One region of the Streptomyces sp. NPDC001941 genome, then DNA from elsewhere that is predicted to be linked to it. Evidence: riboswitches for the same ligand, from Rfam matches in the RefSeq annotation. Region 1 holds a riboswitch; each other region holds the start of a gene.
What was found. Region 1 has a riboswitch for cobalamin ahead of metE (5-methyltetrahydropteroyltriglutamate--homocysteine S-methyltransferase). Riboswitches for the same ligand answer to the same signal wherever they lie in the genome.
Positions count from the first base shown of each region.

Region 2: linked by a shared signal. The riboswitch ahead of ABT160_RS07155 (ribonucleoside-diphosphate reductase subunit alpha) and the one ahead of metE (5-methyltetrahydropteroyltriglutamate--homocysteine S-methyltransferase) in region 1 are both predicted to bind cobalamin.
Region 3: linked by a shared signal. The riboswitch ahead of ABT160_RS14380 (energy-coupling factor ABC transporter permease) and the one ahead of metE (5-methyltetrahydropteroyltriglutamate--homocysteine S-methyltransferase) in region 1 are both predicted to bind cobalamin.
Region 4: linked by a shared signal. The riboswitch ahead of ABT160_RS34125 (ribonucleoside triphosphate reductase) and the one ahead of metE (5-methyltetrahydropteroyltriglutamate--homocysteine S-methyltransferase) in region 1 are both predicted to bind cobalamin.

Region 1 covers NZ_JBEOYE010000028.1:98,151-102,971, forward strand. The annotation lists gene ABT160_RS20355 (MarR family winged helix-turn-helix transcriptional regulator) at 82-609, opposite strand; gene ABT160_RS20360 (MFS transporter) at 679-2,136, opposite strand; cobalamin riboswitch at 2,307-2,526, shown strand; gene metE (5-methyltetrahydropteroyltriglutamate--homocysteine S-methyltransferase) at 2,690-4,821, shown strand, end outside.
Region 2 covers NZ_JBEOYE010000005.1:204,641-209,461, forward strand. The annotation lists gene ABT160_RS07150 (ribonucleotide-diphosphate reductase subunit beta) at 1-220, opposite strand, end outside; gene ABT160_RS07155 (ribonucleoside-diphosphate reductase subunit alpha) at 211-2,574, opposite strand; cobalamin riboswitch at 2,704-2,827, opposite strand; gene mctP (monocarboxylate uptake permease MctP) at 2,919-4,544, opposite strand; gene ABT160_RS07165 (DUF3311 domain-containing protein) at 4,541-4,786, opposite strand.
Region 3 covers NZ_JBEOYE010000016.1:63,719-68,539, reverse strand. The annotation lists gene dhaK (dihydroxyacetone kinase subunit DhaK) at 1-958, shown strand, start outside; gene dhaL (dihydroxyacetone kinase subunit DhaL) at 1,024-1,629, shown strand; gene ABT160_RS14385 (PTS-dependent dihydroxyacetone kinase phosphotransferase subunit DhaM) at 1,626-2,027, shown strand; cobalamin riboswitch at 2,093-2,292, shown strand; gene ABT160_RS14380 (energy-coupling factor ABC transporter permease) at 2,323-3,033, shown strand; gene ABT160_RS14375 (energy-coupling factor ABC transporter substrate-binding protein) at 3,030-3,407, shown strand; gene cbiQ (cobalt ECF transporter T component CbiQ) at 3,407-4,165, shown strand; gene ABT160_RS14365 (energy-coupling factor ABC transporter ATP-binding protein) at 4,165-4,821, shown strand, end outside.
Region 4 covers NZ_JBEOYE010000070.1:33,925-38,745, forward strand. The annotation lists gene ABT160_RS34120 (serine hydrolase domain-containing protein) at 1-1,325, shown strand, start outside; cobalamin riboswitch at 1,496-1,645, shown strand; gene ABT160_RS34125 (ribonucleoside triphosphate reductase) at 1,692-3,479, shown strand; gene ABT160_RS34130 (anaerobic ribonucleoside-triphosphate reductase activating protein) at 3,476-4,066, shown strand; gene ABT160_RS34135 (GNAT family N-acetyltransferase) at 4,092-4,625, opposite strand; gene ABT160_RS34140 (flavoprotein) at 4,766-4,821, shown strand, end outside.

The DNA.
Region 1 (4,821 bases):
AGCGGTCGGGACGTGCCAGCCTAGGTGTACCGGGACGCCGCGTACTGACTGACGGGGCGCGCGGTCTGAGCGGGGGGTGCCCTACGGAGCGGTCTGGCCGGCGACCTTGCCGCCGGCCTTGCCGCCCGTGCGCGCCCGGGGCATCGCCCTGAGCTGTTCGATGTGGCGCCGCTGGAGCCCCGCGGCCCGGTCCATGAAGTCGGCGATGACGGCGACCTGGTCCGGGGTGAACTCCGCGGCGATCATCTGCTGGCCCTCGTCGACCAGCGGGGCCATCAGCGCGTACGCGGTCTTCTGGAACTCGGGGGTGGCGCGGATGACGCTCTTGCGCCGGTCCGTGGGGTGCGCCTGGCGGGCCAGGTAGCCGGCCTTCTCCAGGCGGTCCAGGAGGGCCGTGGTGCTTCCGGTGGTCAGGCCGAGGCGGTCGGCGAGCTGGCTGGGGCTGGCCTCGGGCAGTTCCTGGAGGAGGATCTCCAGGCAGCGCAGGTCCGTCTCGTTGACGCCGAGGTGACGGGCGAGCTCGCGGTCGAAGTCGTCGACGGCGGCCTGGTAGGCGCGGGTGGCCTCGCCGAGCCGGTGCTGGGGCGGTTGCTGGCTGGCGGCGGTCATGGCTCCCGTGGTCCCTTCACAGTCCTGTGGCTCGACCATCAAGTTACCCCAGAGGGGTGGGACGTCCGGTCACGCTCCGGAGGTGCGGTCCCCGACTGCCCTGCGGGGCAGCGCGAAGCACAGCACGGCGCAGAGCAGGTAGGCGCCGATCGCCCAGAGCGCGGCGTGGCTGATGGCGTCGGTCAGGCCGTGGCCCGCGCGGGAGAAGAAGACGTTGCCGATGACGGCGACGCCGAGCGCTCCGCCGAACTGCTGGGCGGTGGAGAAGATGCCCGACGCGCCGCCGGCCAGGCCGTCGGGGACGGCGGAGAGCACGATGTTGACCAGCGGGATGATCAGCAGGCCCAGGCCGATGCCCGCGACCACGAGGCCGGGCACCAGGGGCCAGGCGCCGGTGTGCTGCGCGCCGGCGTGCTGGGTGGCGTGGTGGACCCAGGCGAAGCCGCCCGCCATGACCAGGCCGCCGAGCACCAGGACCGTACGCCCGAGCCTGCCCACCAGGTCGTCGACCATCGGGGCGGACAGGATCGTGCCGCCGGAGAAGGCGACCATGAGGACGCCGGCCTGGACGGGGGTGTACCCCTGGCCGTTCTGGAGCCAGATGGTGAAGGCGAGCATGAAGCCGGACATGCCGCCGTAGAAGACCAGTTGGACCAGGAGTCCGGCGCTGAAGGCGGCCTTGCGGAACAGGGCCACGGGCAGCAGCGGGTGCGCGACGCCGCGCCGGGCCTCCAGGACGCTCAGGGCGACGAGCGCCAGGACGCCGGCGGCGAGCAGCAGCCAGCCCCACAGCGGCCATCCGTTGTCGCGCCCCTGGACGAGCGGCAGGACGATGGCGACGAGCGAGGCGGCCAGGACGAGGTTGCCGACCAGGTCGATCCGGCCGCGGGCGCGCTCCTGTCCGCCGGGGATCCAGGCGGTGCCGAGCGCGAGGACGACGAGAGCGACCGGGACGTTGACGGCGAAGATGGTGCGCCACCCCCAGCCGAACAGGTTCCAGTCGGTCAGCACGCCGCCCAGGAGCACGCCCGCCGCGACCGCGAGGCCCGCCATGGCCCCGTAGACGGCGAAGACCTTGCCGCGCTCCTTCTCGTCGAACAGCGTCCGGAACGAGGCCAGGACCTGCGGCAGCAGCACGGCCGCGGCGACGCCCTGGAGGGCGCGGGCCGCGATCAGCGTCCCGGGGCCGGGGGCCGTGGCGCTGGCGAGGCTGGCCAGGGCGAAGAGACCGACGCCGGTCAGGAACACGGGCTTGCGGCCGTACCGGTCCCCCAGGTGCCCGGCGATGATCAGCGCGGAGGCGAAGCCGAGCATGTAGGCCGAGACGGTCCACTGCAGCTGGGCGGCACCGGCACCCAGGCCGCGGCCGATCGAGGGCAGCGCGGTGTTGACGATCGAGCCGTCGATCATGTCCATCAGCGCGGCGATGATCATGACGACCGCGGCGGCCCAGCGCTTGGGGTGGGCCCCTGGCGCGGGGGCGGTGGGGGACGGCGCCCCTGCGGCGGTTCTGCTGGACGTGGACATGTGATCTCCCGGATGTCTCTCGGTTTCCATACAGCTCGACTTTCGGCTTACTTGACAGTCGAGCTACTTCAAGACTGTGGGCAGATATCTCGAATGTCAAACGAAACGTCGGAGCTCGTACGGGCGCTCGGGCGCCCGGACGCTCTGGCGTTCCTTGAGCGCGGGCACGTAGGGTGATCCACGCAGCTGGTTCGCCCCGTCCGCCAGGCGGGATGCGTCGCAAGAGGGAACCCGGTGGGAATCCGGGACTGCCCCGCAGCGGTGAGCGGGAACGACCGCCGTCATACGCACTGGACCCCGAGACAGGGGCCTGGGAAGCGACGGCCAGTAGGTGTCCTCCTTGAGGGCGTGCCCGCGAGTCCGAAGACCTGCCACCTGCCCGGACGCGCTCCCCGCGCGTGCGGACATCCCGGTGACCTCGTGGGCGGGTCGGCGTGAAGAGCGGGTGGACGACAGCGCCTCGACGCGCGCCGTACCGCCCCCCTCTCGTCACTCCTTCGCACCCGCGGCCGTCCCCGGGATCCCAGGGATACGTCTCTCGAAGGAGATCTCCGTGACCAGCAGGACCGCAGCCGCGGCAGCACGCGCCACCGTGTACGGCTACCCCCGCCAGGGCGCCGACCGCGAGCTCAAGAAGGCGATCGAGGGCTACTGGAAGGGCCGCGTCACCGCCGACGCGCTGCGCGCGACCGCCGCCGGGCTGCGCCGCGCGAACTGGACCAGGCTCGCCGAGGCCGGCATCGGCGAGGTCCCGACCGGGGACTTCTCGTACTACGACCACGTGCTCGACACCACCGTGATGGTCGGCGCGGTCCCGGACCGGCACCGCGCCGCCGTCGAAGCCGACGCGCTAGACGGCTACTTCGCGATGGCCCGCGGCACCCAGGACGTCGCGCCGCTGGAGATGACCAAGTGGTTCGACACCAACTACCACTACCTGGTGCCGGAGCTGGGGCCCGACACCGTCTTCACGGCCGACTCCTCGAAGCAGGTCGCCGAGCTCAAGGAAGCGCTCGCTCTCGGGCTCGCGGCACGGCCCGTCCTGGTCGGGCCGGTCACCTACCTGCTGCTCGCCAAGCCCGCCCCCGGCGTCCCGGCCGACTTCGAGCCGCTGACCCTCCTGGACCGGCTGCTGCCGGTGTACGCGGAGGTGCTCGCCGATCTGCGCGCGGCGGGCGCGGAGTGGGTCCAGCTCGACGAGCCCGCGCTCGTCCAGGACCGCACCCGCGCCGAACTGGGCTTCGCCGAGCGGGCGTTGCGGGACCTGTCCGCCGCCACCGACCGGCCGAAGCTGCTCGTGGCGTCGTACTTCGACCGGCTCGGGGAGGCTCTGCCGGTCCTCGCCAAGGCTCCGGTGGAGGGCCTGGCCCTGGACTTCACCGGCGCCGCGCGCGCCAACCTCGCGGCGCTCGCGGCCGCCGGCGGCCTGCCCGGCAAGCGCCTGGTCGCCGGCGTGGTCAACGGCCGCAACATCTGGGTCAACGACCTGGAGAAGTCCCTGGCCACCCTCGGCACGCTGCTCGGCCTCGCCGACCGGGTCGACGTCTCCGCCTCCTGCTCCCTGCTGCACGTGCCGCTGGACGCGGCGCTGGAGCGGGACATCGACCCGCAGATCGTGCGGTGGCTGTCCTTCGCCCGGCAGAAGACGGACGAGATCGTCACGCTCGCCAAGGGCCTGCGCAGCGGCACCGACGCGATCGCCCCCGAACTGGCCTCCAACCGGGCCGACCTGGCCTCCCGCGCGGGCTCGCCCATCACCCGCGACCCGGCCGTGCGGGCCCGCGCCGCCGCCGTCACCGACGCGGACGCCCGCCGACCGCAGCCGTACCCCGAGCGGGCCGCCGCCCAGCGCGCCCACCTGGGCCTGCCGCTGCTGCCCACCACGACGATCGGCTCCTTCCCGCAGACCGACGAACTGCGCGTCGCCCGGGCCGACCTGCGCGCCGGGCGGATCGACACGGCCGGGTACGAGGAGCGCATCGAGGCGGAGATCAAGGAGGTCATCGCCTTCCAGGAGAAGACCGGCATCGACGTCCTGGTGCACGGCGAGCCCGAACGCAACGACATGGTGCAGTACTTCGCCGAGCGGCTGACCGGCTACCTGGCCACCCAGCACGGCTGGGTCCAGTCCTACGGCACCCGCTACGTGCGCCCGCCGGTGCTGGCCGGGGACATCTCCCGCCCCGAGCCGATGACGGTGCGCTGGACCTCGTACGCCCAGTCCCTCTCCGACCGGCCGGTCAAGGGCATGCTGACCGGTCCGGTCACCATGCTCGCCTGGTCCTTCGTCCGCGACGACCAGCCGCTCGCCGAGACGGCGCGCCAGGTCGCGCTCGCGCTGCGCGACGAGGTGAACGACCTGGAGGAGAGCGGCACTTCGGTGATCCAGGTAGACGAGCCCGCGCTGCGCGAAACCCTGCCGCTGCGCGCCGCCGACCACCCCGCGTACCTGGCCTGGGCCACCGAGGCGTTCCGCCTGAGCACCAGCGGGGTGCGGCCGGAGACCCAGGTCCACACCCACATGTGCTACGCCGAGTTCGGGGACGTCGTGCAGGCCATCGACGACCTGGACGCGGACGTGATCAGCCTGGAGGCGGCGCGCTCGCACATGCAGGTGGCCCGGGAGCTGGCGGCGCACGGCTACCCGCGTGAGGCGGGCCCCGGCGTGTACGACATCCACTCGCC
Region 2 (4,821 bases), on a different contig from region 1:
CGAAGAACGCGACCAGACGGCCGATCATGTGCTGCTCGCCCGGGGTGAGCTTGGCGAGGTCGGCGACGTCGGAGTGGAGGTCGACCTCCTCCACGGTCCAGGTGTTCTTGATCGCGTCGCGGTAGCGCTCGTAGAAGTCCGGGTAGCGCATCGGACGCAGGGTCAGCTCGAAGCCCGGGTCGAGCAGGTTGGTGTTGCGGGTGGAACTCATTACTGGCATGCCTCGCAGGACTCGGGGTTCTCCAGGGAGCAGGCGATCGCGTCCGCGTCGGGGGTGGCCTGCTGGACCGGGATGGTAGCGGCGGCGCGGGCGGCCCGGGCGATCTTGGTGGCCGGGCGCGACCGCAGGTAGTACGTGGTCTTCAGGCCCTGCTTCCAGGCGTACGCGTACATCGACGACAGCTTGCCGATGGTGGGCGTCTCCAGGAACAGGTTGAGCGACTGCGACTGGTCGAGGAACGGGGTGCGGGCCGCCGCCATGTCGATCAGACCGCGCTGCGGGATCTCCCACGCGGTGCGGTAGAGCGCGCGCACGTCCTCGGGGACCCAGCTGAAGCCCTGCACCGAGCCGTTGGCCTCGCGCAGCGCCTCACGCGTCTGCGCGTCCCACACGCCCAGCTCCTTGAGCTCGCGCACCAGGTACGAGTTGACCTGGAGGAACTCGCCGGACAGCGTCTCGCGCTTGAACAGGTTGGAGACCTGCGGCTCGATGCACTCGTACACGCCCGCGATCGAGGCGATCGTCGCGGTCGGGGCGATGGCGAGCAGCAGCGAGTTGCGCATGCCGGTCTTCGCGACCCGGGCGCGCAGGGCGTCCCAGCGCTCGGGCCAGCTCAGCTCGACGTCGTAGTGGTCGGGGTGCAGCACGCCGCGGGCGGCGCGGGTCTTCTCCCAGGCCGGCACCGGGCCGTTGCGCTCGGCCAGGTCGGCGGAGGCCTCGTAGGCGGCCAGCATGATCCGCTCGGCGATGCGGGTGGAGAGCGCGCGCGCCTCGGGGGAGTCGAACGGCAGCTTCAGCTGGAAGAAGACGTCCTGCAGGCCCATCGCGCCCAGGCCCACCGGGCGCCAGCGGGCGTTGGAGTTGCCGGCCTGCTCGGTCGGGTAGAAGTTGATGTCGACGACCCGGTCGAGGAAGGTGACGGCGGTGCGGACCGTCTCGTCCAGGCGCTCCCAGTCGATGTCGCCACCGCTGACGAAGGCGCCCAGGTTGACCGAGCCGAGGTTGCAGACGGCGGTCTCGTCGTCGTTGGTGACCTCGATGATCTCGGTGCACAGGTTGGAGGAGTGGACGACCGTGCCCGGCTCCGCCGTCTGGTTGGCGGTGCGGTTGGAGGCGTCCTTGAAGGTCATCCAGCCCTGGCCGGTCTGCGCCAGGGTGCGCATCATGCGGCCGTACAGCTCACGGGCGGGCATCGTCTTGCGGGCCAGGCCCCTGGCCTCGGCGGCGCGGTAGGCGGCGTCGAAGTCGTCGCCCCACAGGTCCACCAGCTCGGGCACGTCGGCGGGGGAGAACAGCGACCAGTCGGCGTCCGCGTTGACGCGGCGCATGAACTCGTCCGGCACCCAGTGCGCCAGGTTGAGGTTGTGCGTGCGGCGCTGGTCCTCGCCCGTGTTGTCGCGGAGCTCCAGGAACTCCTCGATGTCCGCGTGCCAGGTCTCCAGGTAGACGGCGGCGGCGCCCTTGCGGCGGCCGCCCTGGTTCACCGCGGCGACCGAGGCGTCCAGCGTCTTCAGGAACGGCACGATGCCGTTGGAGTGGCCGTTGGTGCCGCGGATGAGCGAGCCGCGGGCACGGATGCGGGAGTAGGAGAGGCCGATGCCGCCGGCGTGCTTCGACAGGCGCGCCACCTGGTGGTAGCGGTCGTAGATGGAGTCCAGCTCGTCCAGCGGCGAGTCGAGCAGGTAGCAGGACGACATCTGCGGGTGGCGGGTGCCGGAGTTGAAGAGCGTGGGGGAGGACGGCAGGTAGTCCAGGCGGCTCATCAGGCCGTAGAGCGCGGAGACCTCGTCCACGGCGCGGGTGGTCTCGTTCTCGGCCAGGCCGCAGGCCACCCGGAGCATGAAGTGCTGCGGGGTCTCGATGACCTTGCGGGTGATCGGGTGGCGCAGCAGGTAGCGCGAGTACAGGGTGCGCAGGCCGAAGTAGCCGAAGCGGTCGTCGGCGGCGCGGTCGACCAGCGCGTCCAGCCGGGCCGAGTGCAGCCGGACGAAGTCGGCGGTGCGGTCCGCGATCAGGCCCTCGCGGTGGCCGACCTCGACGGAGGCGGTGAAGCCGGTCGAGCCCTGGGTCGCGGCCTCCTCGGCGATGGTGCGGGTGAGCAGCCGGGCGGCGAGCCTGGAGTAGGCCGGGTCCTCGGAGATCAGGCCCGCGGCGGCCTCGGTCGCGAGCTCGCGCAGCTCCGCCTCGTCGGCGCGGGCGCTGCGGCCGCGCAGCGCGGCGGCGGCGACGCGGCCGGGGTCGGCGTCGGGGAGGTCCGCGGTGAGTTCGGTCAGGGTGCGCAGCAGCGCCGTGCCGGGGGCGTCGGCGTCGGCGGCGGCGATCTCTGAAGCCGGATCGGCGGGCGCGATGGTCACGTGGGGGCTCTCCCTCGCTCGGCTCGGGGCCGGCGCGGGGGGTGGCGTACGCGTGCGAGGGCAGGGCCGTGCGCCGCGTCCACCGGCCCACTCCGCGAGGCCCGGACGTCGTCGGCACCCGGGCCGGTCGGACCGGGTGCGCTGCCGGCAGGTCCTCGGACTCGTCGTCGTACAAATGGGTACGGGACACACCGTTGCGGGACAGTTCCGGATTCGAACCGGATTCCCCTGCGGCGACAGCGAGCACGAGCATACATGTGGGGGGCGCCGTCTGCGGCACCCCCCATATGTTGTGTCGCGCCGTCAGCGCGCGACTACGCGAACGGTTCGTCCGCCGTCGTTCGTCAGTGCGAGGAGCCCGCCGTGGCCGGGGGCAGTTCGGTCTGCACGCCGGGGTCTCCGGCGTCCGCCGTGTAGTCCTCCGGGGAGGTCTCGTCGACGCCCTCGGGGGCCTTGGCGGCCTTCAGGACGAAGGTGAGGACGACGGTGACCACCACGTTGAGCACGAAGGCGGTGAGGCCGATGTAGCCGATCTCGCCGATGCCGGGGATCTCGGCGGAGGAGCCGCCGAAGTGCTTCTGGGTGGGGGAGGCCACGCCGTACGCGGCGAGCGTGCCGTAGACCATGCCGACGGCCCAGCCGGCGAGCAGCGCCCAGCGGTGGAACCAGCGGGTGAACAGGCCGCCGACCAGGGCCGGGAAGGTCTGCAGGATCCAGATGCCGCCGAGCAGCTGGAAGTTGATGGCGACGGTCTTGTCCATGGTGAGGACGAAGACCAGGGCGCCGACCTTCACGAGCAGCGAGACCAGCTTGGAGACCTTGGTCTCCTGGGCCGGGGTGGCGTCGGGCCTGATGAAGTCCTTGTAGATGTTGCGGGTGAAGAGGTTGGCCGCGGCGATGGACATGATGGCCGCCGGGACCAGCGCGCCGATGCCGATGGCGGCGAAGGCCACGCCCGCGAACCAGTCGGGGAACATCGTCTCGAACAGCTGCGGGATCGCCAGCTGGCCGTTCTGCACCTTGATCCCGGCCGCGATCGCCATGAACCCCAGCAGCGCCAGCAGGCCCAGCATCAGCGAGTACAGCGGCAGGATCGTGGTGTTGCGCCGGATGACCTCGCGGCTGCGCGAGGACAGGGTCGCGGTGATCGAGTGCGGGTACATGAAGAGCGCGAGCGCCGAGCCGAGCGCCAGCGTGGCGTACGTCCACTGGCCCGCCTCGCCGGGTGCCAGCGCGCCGCGCGGCTTGCCGGTGGCCGGGTTGGTCTGGGCGAACGCCTCGCCCGCCTTGGCGAAGATGTCGTCGAAGCCGCCGAGCTTGATCGGGATGTAGATGATCGCGACCGCGATCACGATGTAGATCAGCGTGTCCTTGACGAACGCGATCAGCGCCGGGGCGCGCAGGCCCGAGGAGTAGGTGTAGGCCGCGAGGACGCCGAAGGCGATGAGCAGCGGCAGGTCCTTGACGAACCAGTTGGTGTCCTCGCCGCCGCCGACGCCCATCACGTCCAGGACGGCCTGGATGCCGACCAGCTGGAGCGCGATGTAGGGCATGGTGGCGAGGATGCCGGTGACCGCGACGGCCAGGGACAGGCCCTTGGAGCCGAAGCGCCCGCGCACGAAGTCCGAGGTGGTCACGTACCCGTGCTTGTGCGACACAGACCAGAGCCGGGGCAGGAAGGTGAAGATCAGCGGGTAGACCAGGATGGTGTACGGGACGGCGAAGAAGCCCGCCGCGCCCGCCGCGTAGATCGCCGCCGGGACGGCGACGAAGGTGTACGCGGTGTAGAGGTCGCCGCCCAGCAGGAACCAGGTGACCCAGGTGCCGAAGGACCGGCCGCCCAGGCCCCACTCGTCGAGGCTCTCGTTCTCGGCCTTGCGCCAGCGCGCGGCCAGGAAGCCCATGACCGTGACGGCCAGGAAGAAGAAGATGAAGACGGCGAGTGCCACGCCGTTCACGCCGTCCTTCACCGCGACGCACCTCCCTGACGGGCGCGCTGGTCACGCTTCCACAGCTGGTAGGCGACCATCGTGAGCACGGTCGAGACCAGCACCCAGAGCATCTGGTACCAGTAGAAGAACGGGATCCCGATGAAGGCCGGGTCCGTCTTCGCGTAACTGCCGACCCAGAGCATCGCGACGAACGGCGCGACCAGGCAGAGCCCCACCACCACCCTCAGTGGTGTGACGGTCGGTTGTTTCTCCTGTGGCATGCGGTGACTCCGTCCCCTCGCTGATCACCTGCGTA
Region 3 (4,821 bases), on a different contig from region 1:
CGCGGACGCGCTGCGCGGGATGGCCGCCGCGCACCCCGAGCTGACGGTGGACGTGGAGCGCCGGGTGGTGGTCCGCCGGGACGCCCCGGTGGCCGGGAAGGTGGCCCTGGTGTCGGGGGGCGGGTCCGGGCACGAGCCGCTGCACGGCGGGTTCGTGGGTCCCGGCATGCTGTCGGCCGCCTGCCCCGGTGAGGTGTTCACCTCGCCGGTGCCCGACCAGATGGTGCGGGCCGCCGCGGCGGTGGACAGCGGCGCGGGGGTGCTGTTCGTGGTGAAGAACTACACCGGGGACGTGCTGAACTTCGACATGGCGGCCGAACTCGCCGAGGACGAGGGCGTCCGGGTCGCCCGGGTCCTGGTGGACGACGACGTGGCGGTGGCCGACAGCCTGTACACGGCGGGCCGGCGCGGCACCGGCGGCACCCTGTTCGTGGAGAAGCTGGCGGGCGCCGCGGCCGAGGAGGGCGCGCCGCTGGAGCGGGTCGAGGCGGTCGCCCGGCGGGTCAACGAGCGCACCCGCAGCTTCGGCGTGGCGCTCGGCGCCTGCACCACGCCCGCCAAGGGCAGCCCCACCTTCGACCTGCCCGCGGGCGAACTGGAGCTGGGCATCGGCATCCACGGCGAGCCCGGCCGGGAGCGGCGGGCCATGATGACCTCCCGCGAGATCGCCGACTTCGCCGTGGACGCGGTCCTCGACGACCTGCGCCCGGACGGCCCGGTGCTGGCCCTGGTGAACGGCATGGGCGGCACGCCGCTACTGGAGTTGTACGGGTTCAACGCCGAGGTGCAGCGGGTGCTGACCGAGCGCGGGGTGCCCGTCGCCCGTACCCTCGTCGGCAACTACGTGACCTCGCTGGACATGGCGGGCTGCTCGGTGACGCTGTGCGCGGTGGACGAGGAGCTGCTGCGGCTGTGGGACGCGCCGGTGCGCACGCCCGCGCTGCGGTGGGGCTGCTGAGGGCGGGAAGAGACGGGAAGACGGGACGGGGAACGGAGCGGATCGTGGGAGTGCCCGAAGTGACAGTGCTGGACGCGGACTTCTTCCGCCGCTGGCTGACCGCCGTCGCCGCGTCGGTGGACCGGGAGGCCGACCGGCTGACCGAGCTCGACTCGGCGATCGGCGACGCCGACCACGGCAGCAACCTGCGGCGCGGGTTCGCCGCCGTGGCGGACGTGCTCGCGCGGGAGGAGCCCGCGACGCCCGGGGCCGTGCTCACCCTGGCCGGGCGGGAGTTGATCTCGACGGTGGGCGGTGCGTCGGGTCCGCTGTACGGGACGCTGCTGCGCCGCACCGGCAAGGAGCTGGGCGAGGCGGCCGAGGTGGACCGCACCGCGCTGGCGGCCGCGTTCGCCGCCGGGGTGGCCGCGGTGGCCCAGCTGGGCGGCGCCGCGCCCGGGGACAAGACGATGCTGGACGCGCTGGGTCCGGCGGCCGAGGCGCTGGGCGAGTCGTTCGCCGCGGCGGCCGGCGCGGCCGGGCGGGGCGCGGCGGACACCGTGCCGCTGCGGGCCCGCAAGGGCAGGGCGAGTTACCTGGGCGAGCGCAGCGTCGGGCACCAGGACCCGGGGGCCACCTCCGCCGCGCTGCTCCTCGCCGCGCTGGCCGGGACCGCCGGGGAGGCCGCGTGAACCCGGTGGGCATCGTCCTCGTCTCGCACAGCGCCGCCGTCGCGACGGCCGTCGCGGAGCTGGCCAGGGGTCTGGCGGGCGGCGCCGCGGAGGTGCCCGTGGCGGCGGCGGGCGGCACCGCGGACGGCGGGCTCGGCACCAGCGCGGAGCTGATCGCGCGGGCCGCGGCCGAGGTGGACCGGGGCGCCGGGGTGGCGGTGCTGGTGGACCTGGGCAGCGCGGTCCTCACCGTGAAGGCGCTGCTCGCCGACGGGGACGAACTGCCCGGATCGACCCGGCTGGTGGACGCGCCGCTGGTGGAGGGCGCGGTCGCGGCGGTGGTCGCGGCGTCGGCGGGCGCGGACCTGGCGGCGGTCGGGGCGGCGGCGACGGAGGCGTACGACTACCGCAAGGCGTGAGGCCCGGGACGCGGTCACGACCCGCGCCCGGAGCGGCGCGGGTTGTGATGTGCCTGGTGGGAGCACTAGTGTCACAGGGCCTTGGTGTACGGGAAACCGGTGGAGTACCGGTGCGGCCCTCGCCACTGTGATCGGGAGGTCCGGCTCCATCCCCCCTCGCGGGGAGCCACTGGATCGCCCCGGGTGACCGCCCGGGGCGTTTGGGAAGGCGGAGCCGGGCGGAAACACCGTCAGCCAGGAGACCGGCCAGGGCGCGTTGTCCATCCACGAGGTGCTGGAGAGGTCTCACTCACCCATGCATATAGCCGAGGGCTACCTGCCCCCGTTGCACGCGGCCGCCTGGGGCGCCGCCGCCGCGCCGTTCGTCGTCCACGGCGTGCGGAACCTGACCCGCGAGGTCCGGGCGAACCCGGAGTCCACCCTGCTGCTCGGCGCCTCGGGCGCCTTCACCTTCGTCCTCTCCGCGCTCAAGATTCCCTCGGTGACGGGTAGTTGTTCGCACCCGACCGGGACGGGGCTCGGCGCGATCCTGTTCCGGCCGCCGATCATGGCGGTGCTCGGCACGGTGACCCTGCTGTTCCAGGCGCTGCTGCTGGCGCACGGCGGGCTGACCACGCTGGGCGCCAACGCCTTCTCGATGGCGATCGTGGGGCCCTGGGCCGGCTACGGCGTGTACCGGCTGCTGCGGCGGTTCGACGTGCCGCTGATGGTGACGGTGTTCTTCGGCGCGTTCGTCGCGGACCTGTCCACGTACTGCGTCACCAGCGTGCAGCTGGCGCTGGCGTTCCCCGACCCGGCCGGCGGTTTCCTGGGCTCGCTGGGCAAGTTCGGGTCGATCTTCGCGCTCACCCAGATCCCGCTGGCCGTGAGCGAGGGCCTGCTCACCGTCCTGGTGATGCGGCTGCTGGTGCAGTCGAGCAAGGGCGAACTGACCCGGCTCGGCGTGCTGCTGACCGGTGCGGGCCGCAAGGGCGCTCCCGCCGAGCCCGAGGCGGTGGCCCGGTGAGCCGCAACGCGAAGATCAACACGCTGCTGCTCCTGGTCGTGGCCGCGCTGGCGGTGCTGCCGCTGGCGCTGGGCCTGGGCGACCACAAGGAGGAGCCGTTCGCCGGCGCCGACGCGCAGGCGGAGACGGCCATCACCGAGCTGGAGCCGGACTACGAGCCCTGGTTCTCGCCGCTGTACGAACCGCCGTCCGGCGAGATCGAGTCGGCGCTGTTTGCCCTCCAGGCCGCGCTCGGCGCGGGCGTCCTCGCCTACTACTTCGGGCTGCGGCGCGGCCGCCGCCAGGGCGAGGCGCGGGCGCTGGCCGGCCCGGCGGACGGCGAGGGGCACGAGGTCGCCGGTCCCGCGGCCGACGGCAGCCCGGCTTCCTCCTGATGCTGCCGATCGACGCGGCGGCGCACGGCAACCGCTGGCGCCGCCGCCACCCGCTGGAGAAGGCCGTCCTCGGGCTCGGCCTGACGCTCGCCGCGGTCTGCCTGCCGCCGTGGCCCGGCGCCCCGCTGGTCGCGGCGGCCACCCTGGCGGTGCTGCTCGGACCGGCGGGGGTGGCGCCCCGGCTGCTGTGGCGGGCGTTCCGGGTGCCGCTGGGCTTCTGCGTGACCGGCGCGGTGCCGCTGCTGTTCCAGGTCGGCGGGGCGGGCGGGTTCGTGACGCTCGCCCCGGACGGCCCGGCGCACGCAGGCCAGCTGCTGCTGCGCACCTCGGCGGCCTCGCTGGGGGTGCTGCTCTTCGCGTTCACCACGCCCGTCTCGGACGTGCTGCCCCGGCTGGTGCGCGCCGGGGTGCCCGCGCCGGTGGTGGACGTGGCGCTGGTGATGTACCGGATCTCGTTCCTGCTGCTCGACGCGGTGGCGCGGATCCGCCAGGCGCAGGCCGCCCGGCTCGGGGCCACCACCCGGGCGGCGGCCTGGCGCTCGCTGGCCGGGCTCACCGCCACCGCGTTCGTCCGGGCCTTCGACCGGGCCCAGCGCCTGCAGACGGGGCTCGCCGGGCGCGGCTACGACGGGACGCTGCGGGTGCTGGTGCCCGAGGCGCGGGTCTCGCGCCGGTTCCTCGCGGCGAGCGCCGCGCTGCTCGCGGGCGTCGTCGCCCTGAGCCTGGTCCTGCAACTCGTACTGGAAGGGTCCCCCTGATGACGGCCGAGACGGCTGGCGCGCCCCCCGTGGTGGAACTCGTCGGGGCGGGCTTCGCCTACGAGGAGGGACCGGCCGTGCTCAGCGGCGTCGACTTCGCGGTGCCCGCGGGCCGGTCGACGGCGCTGCTCGGGCGCAACGGCAGCGGCAAGACGACGCTGCTGCGGCTGCTCAGCGGCGGGCTGCGGTGCGGGAGCGGGGTGCTGCGCTGCGCGGGGCGCGAGGTGACGTACGACCGCAAGGGGCTGACCCGGCTGCGCACCGCGGTGCAGCTGGTGGTGCAGGACCCGGACGACCAGCTGTTCGCCGCGTCGGTGGCGCAGGACGTGTCGTTCGGGCCGCTGAACCTGGGGGTGCCCGAGGCGGAGGTGCGGGAGCGGGTGGCCGGGGCGCTGGCGGCGCTGGACATCACGGCGCTCGCGGACCGGCCGACGCACCTGCTGTCGTACGGGCAGCGCAAGCGTGCGGCGATCGCGGGGGCGGTGGCGATGCGCCCCGGCCTGCTGGTCCTGGACGAGCCGACGGCCGGGCTCGACCCGGACGGGCAGGAGCGGCTCCTGGAGGTGCTGGGGCGGCTGCGGGATTCGGGCACCACGGTGCTGATGGCCACGCACGACGTGGACCTGGCGCTGCGCTGGGCGGACGAGGCGGCGGTG
Region 4 (4,821 bases), on a different contig from region 1:
CGGGAGCGGCGGTCGGCGTACTCGTCGACGGGCAGCGGGTGTACGCCTCGCACGGCACGACCGCCCTGGTGGACGGGCTGCCCATGGACGAGCGCACGCTCTTCCCCGTCGCCTCCACCACCAAGCCCTTCACCGCCACCGCCCTGGTGCGCCTCGCCGCCGAGGGCAGGGTCGACCTCGGCGCCCCGGTGCGCCGCTACGTCCCCGACCTCAAGCTGGCCGACGAGAAGGCCGCCGACCGCATCACCGTCCTGCAGCTGCTCAACCACACCGGGGGACTCGACTGGAACCTGATCCCCGACGAGGACAACGAGACCCTCGCCGGGTTCGTCGAGCAGATGGACCGCCTGGAGGTCATCGCCGCCCCCGGTGAGCGCGCCTCCTACAGCCAGGCCGGCTACAACCTCGCGGGCCGCGTCATCGAGAACGTGACCGGCCTGCCCTACGAGCGGGCCGTGACCTCGCTCGTCCTGGAACCCGCCGGTCTGAGCAGCACCTTCTTCGACCTCGACGACGTCATCACCCGCAAGTACGCCGTCGGGCACGTCCGGGACGAGGAGGGGAGGCTGCGGGCGGCCACCCCGTGGAAGGCCTTCCGGGGCACCTCGCGCGCCAACAACCCCGGTGGCGGTGGCATCTCCACCGTCGAGGACCTGCTGAGCTGGGCCGAGTTCCACCTCGCCGACGGCGAGGGAGTCCTGCCCGCCGAGTCGGTGCGCGCCATGCGGGAGCAGACCGTGGAACTGCGGGCCAGCACCCTCGGCGACGGCTTCGGCATCTGCTGGTTCCTCAAGTGGATCGACGGTGTCCTGACGATCAGTCACGGAGGCTCCGGCAACGGTCAGTTCGCCGAACTCCTGATCGTTCCCGAGCGGAACTTCGCGGTGGTGTCCCTGTCCAACGCGGGCCCCGAGGGCTACCCGTTCAACCAGTCCGTGGTCCGCTGGGCCCTGGAGCACTACCTGGGCTTGGTCGAGCGCGACCCCGAGCCCGTCGCGTACGACGACGCGCGCTCCCGCGAGGTCGCCGGGCGCTACCAGAACGACGTGATGAACCTCGACATCGCCACCGACGGCGCGCGCCTCACCCTCGCCGTGGGCATCAAGCCCGAGGTCCGCTCCGCCTCCGACGCCGAGATGCCGCCGGACTACGCGGCCGAGCCGATGGGCTTCCTGCCCGCCGAGGGCGGCGGCGACGAGGCGGGGGACGAGTACGTGATCACCGAGGGCGGGCTGAAGGGGCAGCGGGGGTTCTTCACCCGGGACGCGGCGGGGCGGGTGACCGGGGTCGACCTGGCGGGGCGCCTCTTCACCCGTACGAGCTGACCGCCCGGGCGACGGGACCGTACCGCGCGACGGGACCGTACCGCGCGACGGGACCGAGCCCGACGGCGCGACCGAGCCCGACGACTGACCCTGGTCCCGGCCCTAAGTCCCGACCTGATGGACCGAAGTCACACAACATCTTCGGTCGGCATGTCGGACATGGCACCAGATGTAGTGTGACGGGCGTCGGTTCGTCGGGCGGCGCGCGCAGCGCCCCGACGAGGCAACAGGGAACCCGGTCGGATGCCGGGACTGCCCCGCAACGGTAGGGGCCGCACCCGCGGCCCGAGTCCGATACCTGCCGACGCCCTCCCCGCGTACACCTCCGGGGAGGACACACCCCGGACGCCTCGTGGGAGGGCCGACGTGACCAAGATCGACGCCGTGGCAGCGGTGACCGAGTACCTGGACCGCACCGACTGGCGGGTGAACGCCAACGCCAACCAGGGCTACTCGCTCGGCGGCCTCGTCCTCAACTCGGCGGGCAAGATGATCGCCAACTACTGGCTCGACGAGGTCTACCCGCCCGCCGTCGGCCGCGCCCACCGCGAGGGCGACCTGCACATCCACGACCTGGACATGCTCTCCGGCTACTGCGCGGGCTGGTCCCTGCGCACCCTGCTCACCGAGGGCTTCAACGGAGTCCCCGGCCAGATCGACTCCGCGCCGCCCAGGCACTTCGCCTCCGCCGCCGGACAGATCGTCAACTTCCTCGGCACCCTGCAGAACGAGTGGGCCGGCGCCCAGGCGTTCAGCTCCTTCGACACCTACATGGCGCCGTTCGTCCGCAAGGACGCCATGACGTACGCACAGGTCCACCAGTGCGTGCAGGAGATGGTGCACAACCTCAACGTGCCCTCCCGCTGGGGCACCCAGACCCCGTTCACCAACCTCACCTTCGACTGGACCTGCCCCGAGGACCTGCGCGCACAGGTCCCCGTCATCGGCGGCGAGGAGGCGGACTTCACCTACGGCGAGCTCCAGGCCGAGATGGACCTGATCAACCGCGCCTACATCGAGGTGATGACCCGCGGCGACGCCCGGGGCCGCGTCTTCACCTTCCCCATCCCCACCTACAACATCACCCGCGACTTCCCGTGGGAGAGCGACAACGCGCGGCGGCTGTTCGAGATGACCGCCAAGTACGGCCTGCCGTACTTCCAGAACTTCATCAACTCCGAGCTCAGCCCCGGCATGATCCGCTCGATGTGCTGCCGCCTGCAGCTGGACCTCACCGAACTGCTCAAGCGCGGCAACGGACTGTTCGGCAGCGCCGAGCAGACCGGATCGCTCGGCGTCGTCACCGTCAACTGCGCCCGCCTGGGCCATCTGCACCCGGGCGACGAGCCCGCCCTCCTCGCCGCCCTCGACCGGCTCCTCGAACTCGCCGTGGAGAGCCTGGAGATCAAGCGCGTCAAGGTCCAGGACCTCATCGACGACGGCCTCTACCCGTACACCAAGCGCTACCTGGGGACCCTGCGCAACCACTTCTCCACCATCGGCGTCAACGGCGTCAACGAGATGGTCCGCAACTTCACCGGCGACGCCCACGACCTCACCACCGACGAGGGCCACGCGCTCACCGTCCGCCTCCTCGACCACGTCCGCGCCCGCATGGTCGAGTTCCAGGAGCGCACCGGCCACCTCTACAACCTGGAGGCCACCCCCGCCGAGGGCACCACCTACCGGTTCGCCAAGGAGGACCGCCGCCGCCACCCCGGCATCCTCCAGGCCGGCACCGACGCCAACCCCTACTACACCAACTCCAGCCAGCTGCCCGTCGGTTGGACCGACGACCCGTTCGAGGCGCTGGAGCGCCAGGACGAACTCCAGGGCAAGTACACCGGCGGCACCGTGCTGCACCTCTACCTCTCCGAGCGCGTCTCCAGCGCCGAGGCCTGCCGCGAGCTGGTGCGACGCTCCCTGGAGCGCTTCTCGCTGCCCTACCTCACGGTCACCCCCACGTTCTCCATCTGCGCCGACCACGGCTACCTGGCGGGCGAGCACCCCCACTGCCCCACCTGCGGCTCCCCGTGCGAGGTGTGGACGCGGGTGATGGGCTACCACCGGCCGGTGTCCTCCTTCAACATCGGCAAGCGCGGCGAGCACGAGGAGCGCGTGCCGTTCCTGGAGCGGGCCGGAGCGCCCGCGTGATCCGGATCGGCGGCTGGGCCCGGCTGTCCACCTGCGACTGGCCGGGCCGCCTGGTCGCCACCGTGTTCTGCCAGGGTTGCCCGTGGCGCTGCGGCTACTGCCACAACCCGGAACTCCTCGACCCGCGCGTGCCCGCCGCCGTGTCCTGGGGCGCCGTGACGGTCCATCTGGCCCGGCGCCGGGGCCTGTTGGACGGCGTCGTCTTCTCCGGCGGCGAACCCCTCCTCCAGGCCGGGCTCGCCGACGCCGTGCGCCAGGCGCGTGCCCTCGGCTTCGCCGTGGGCCTGCACACCGGCGGCGCCTACCCCCGCCGGTTCGGGCAGCTCCTGGGGGAGGGGCTGCTCGACTGGGTCGGCTTTGACGTGAAGGCGCACCCGGAGGCGTACGAGAAGGTGACCGCGACCCCCAACAGCGCGTTCCCGGCGGCCCGTTCGCTCCGGCTGCTGCTCGACTCGGGGGTGCCGCACGAGGTCCGCACCACCGTCGACCCGGACCTGCTCGACGCGGCCGGGGTCACCGCCCTGCGGTCCTGGACCGAGCGGCAGGGCGTGCGCGGACACGTACTGAAGACGGCGCGGGCGGTCTGAGGCCCAGGGGGAGCCCCGACCGGGCTCAACTCCCTTCCGGAAGCACCCGCTTCTCCATCAGCGTGTACGACTTGCGCACGCCGCCGGGCTGCGGCTTGCCCTCCATCGTGCCCACCGCCCGGTAACCGGCGCGCAGGTAGTAGGAGTTGAGCCGCTCGTTGTCCGCGAGGCAGTCCAGGCGCACCAGTTCGCGCCCGGCCCGCGCCACCCGTTCCTCGGCGGCCCGCAGCAGGGCGCTTCCGGTGCCGGGCCGGGCGGTGCGCCGGTCCACCATCAGCCGGTGCACGTAGCCGGCCACCGGTGGGCGCGCGCCCCAGGCGGCCTCGTCGCTCCACCACAGCTCCCACGCGCCGACCGCCCGGGAGCCGTCCCGGGCGATCCAGATCTCGCCGTGCCCGAGCACCCGCCGGAAGTGGTCCTCGCCCAGCTCCCCGGGCTGCCACTGTCCGGTGATGCCCCGCTCCGCCATCCAGCGCGCGGCGCCGTCCCGCAACTCGACCAGGAACCCCAGGTCAGCGGCGTCGGCACGGCGGAAGTCGAGGTCGTTCGGTTCACTCACCCACCGATCGTCGCACGGGGCGGGGAGCGCGGCCGCCCGGCCCGATCCGAACGAAGGCCCTAGGATCCCGACCAGGGAACGCACCGGTCATCCGGTCTTCCGGGCAGGAGCGGGCACGCGGACGCGACGGGAGCTGGACGATGAGCGACGAGAACGGGCAGCCCTTTCCCCACGACAGCGGGCAGCCCTTCCCTCA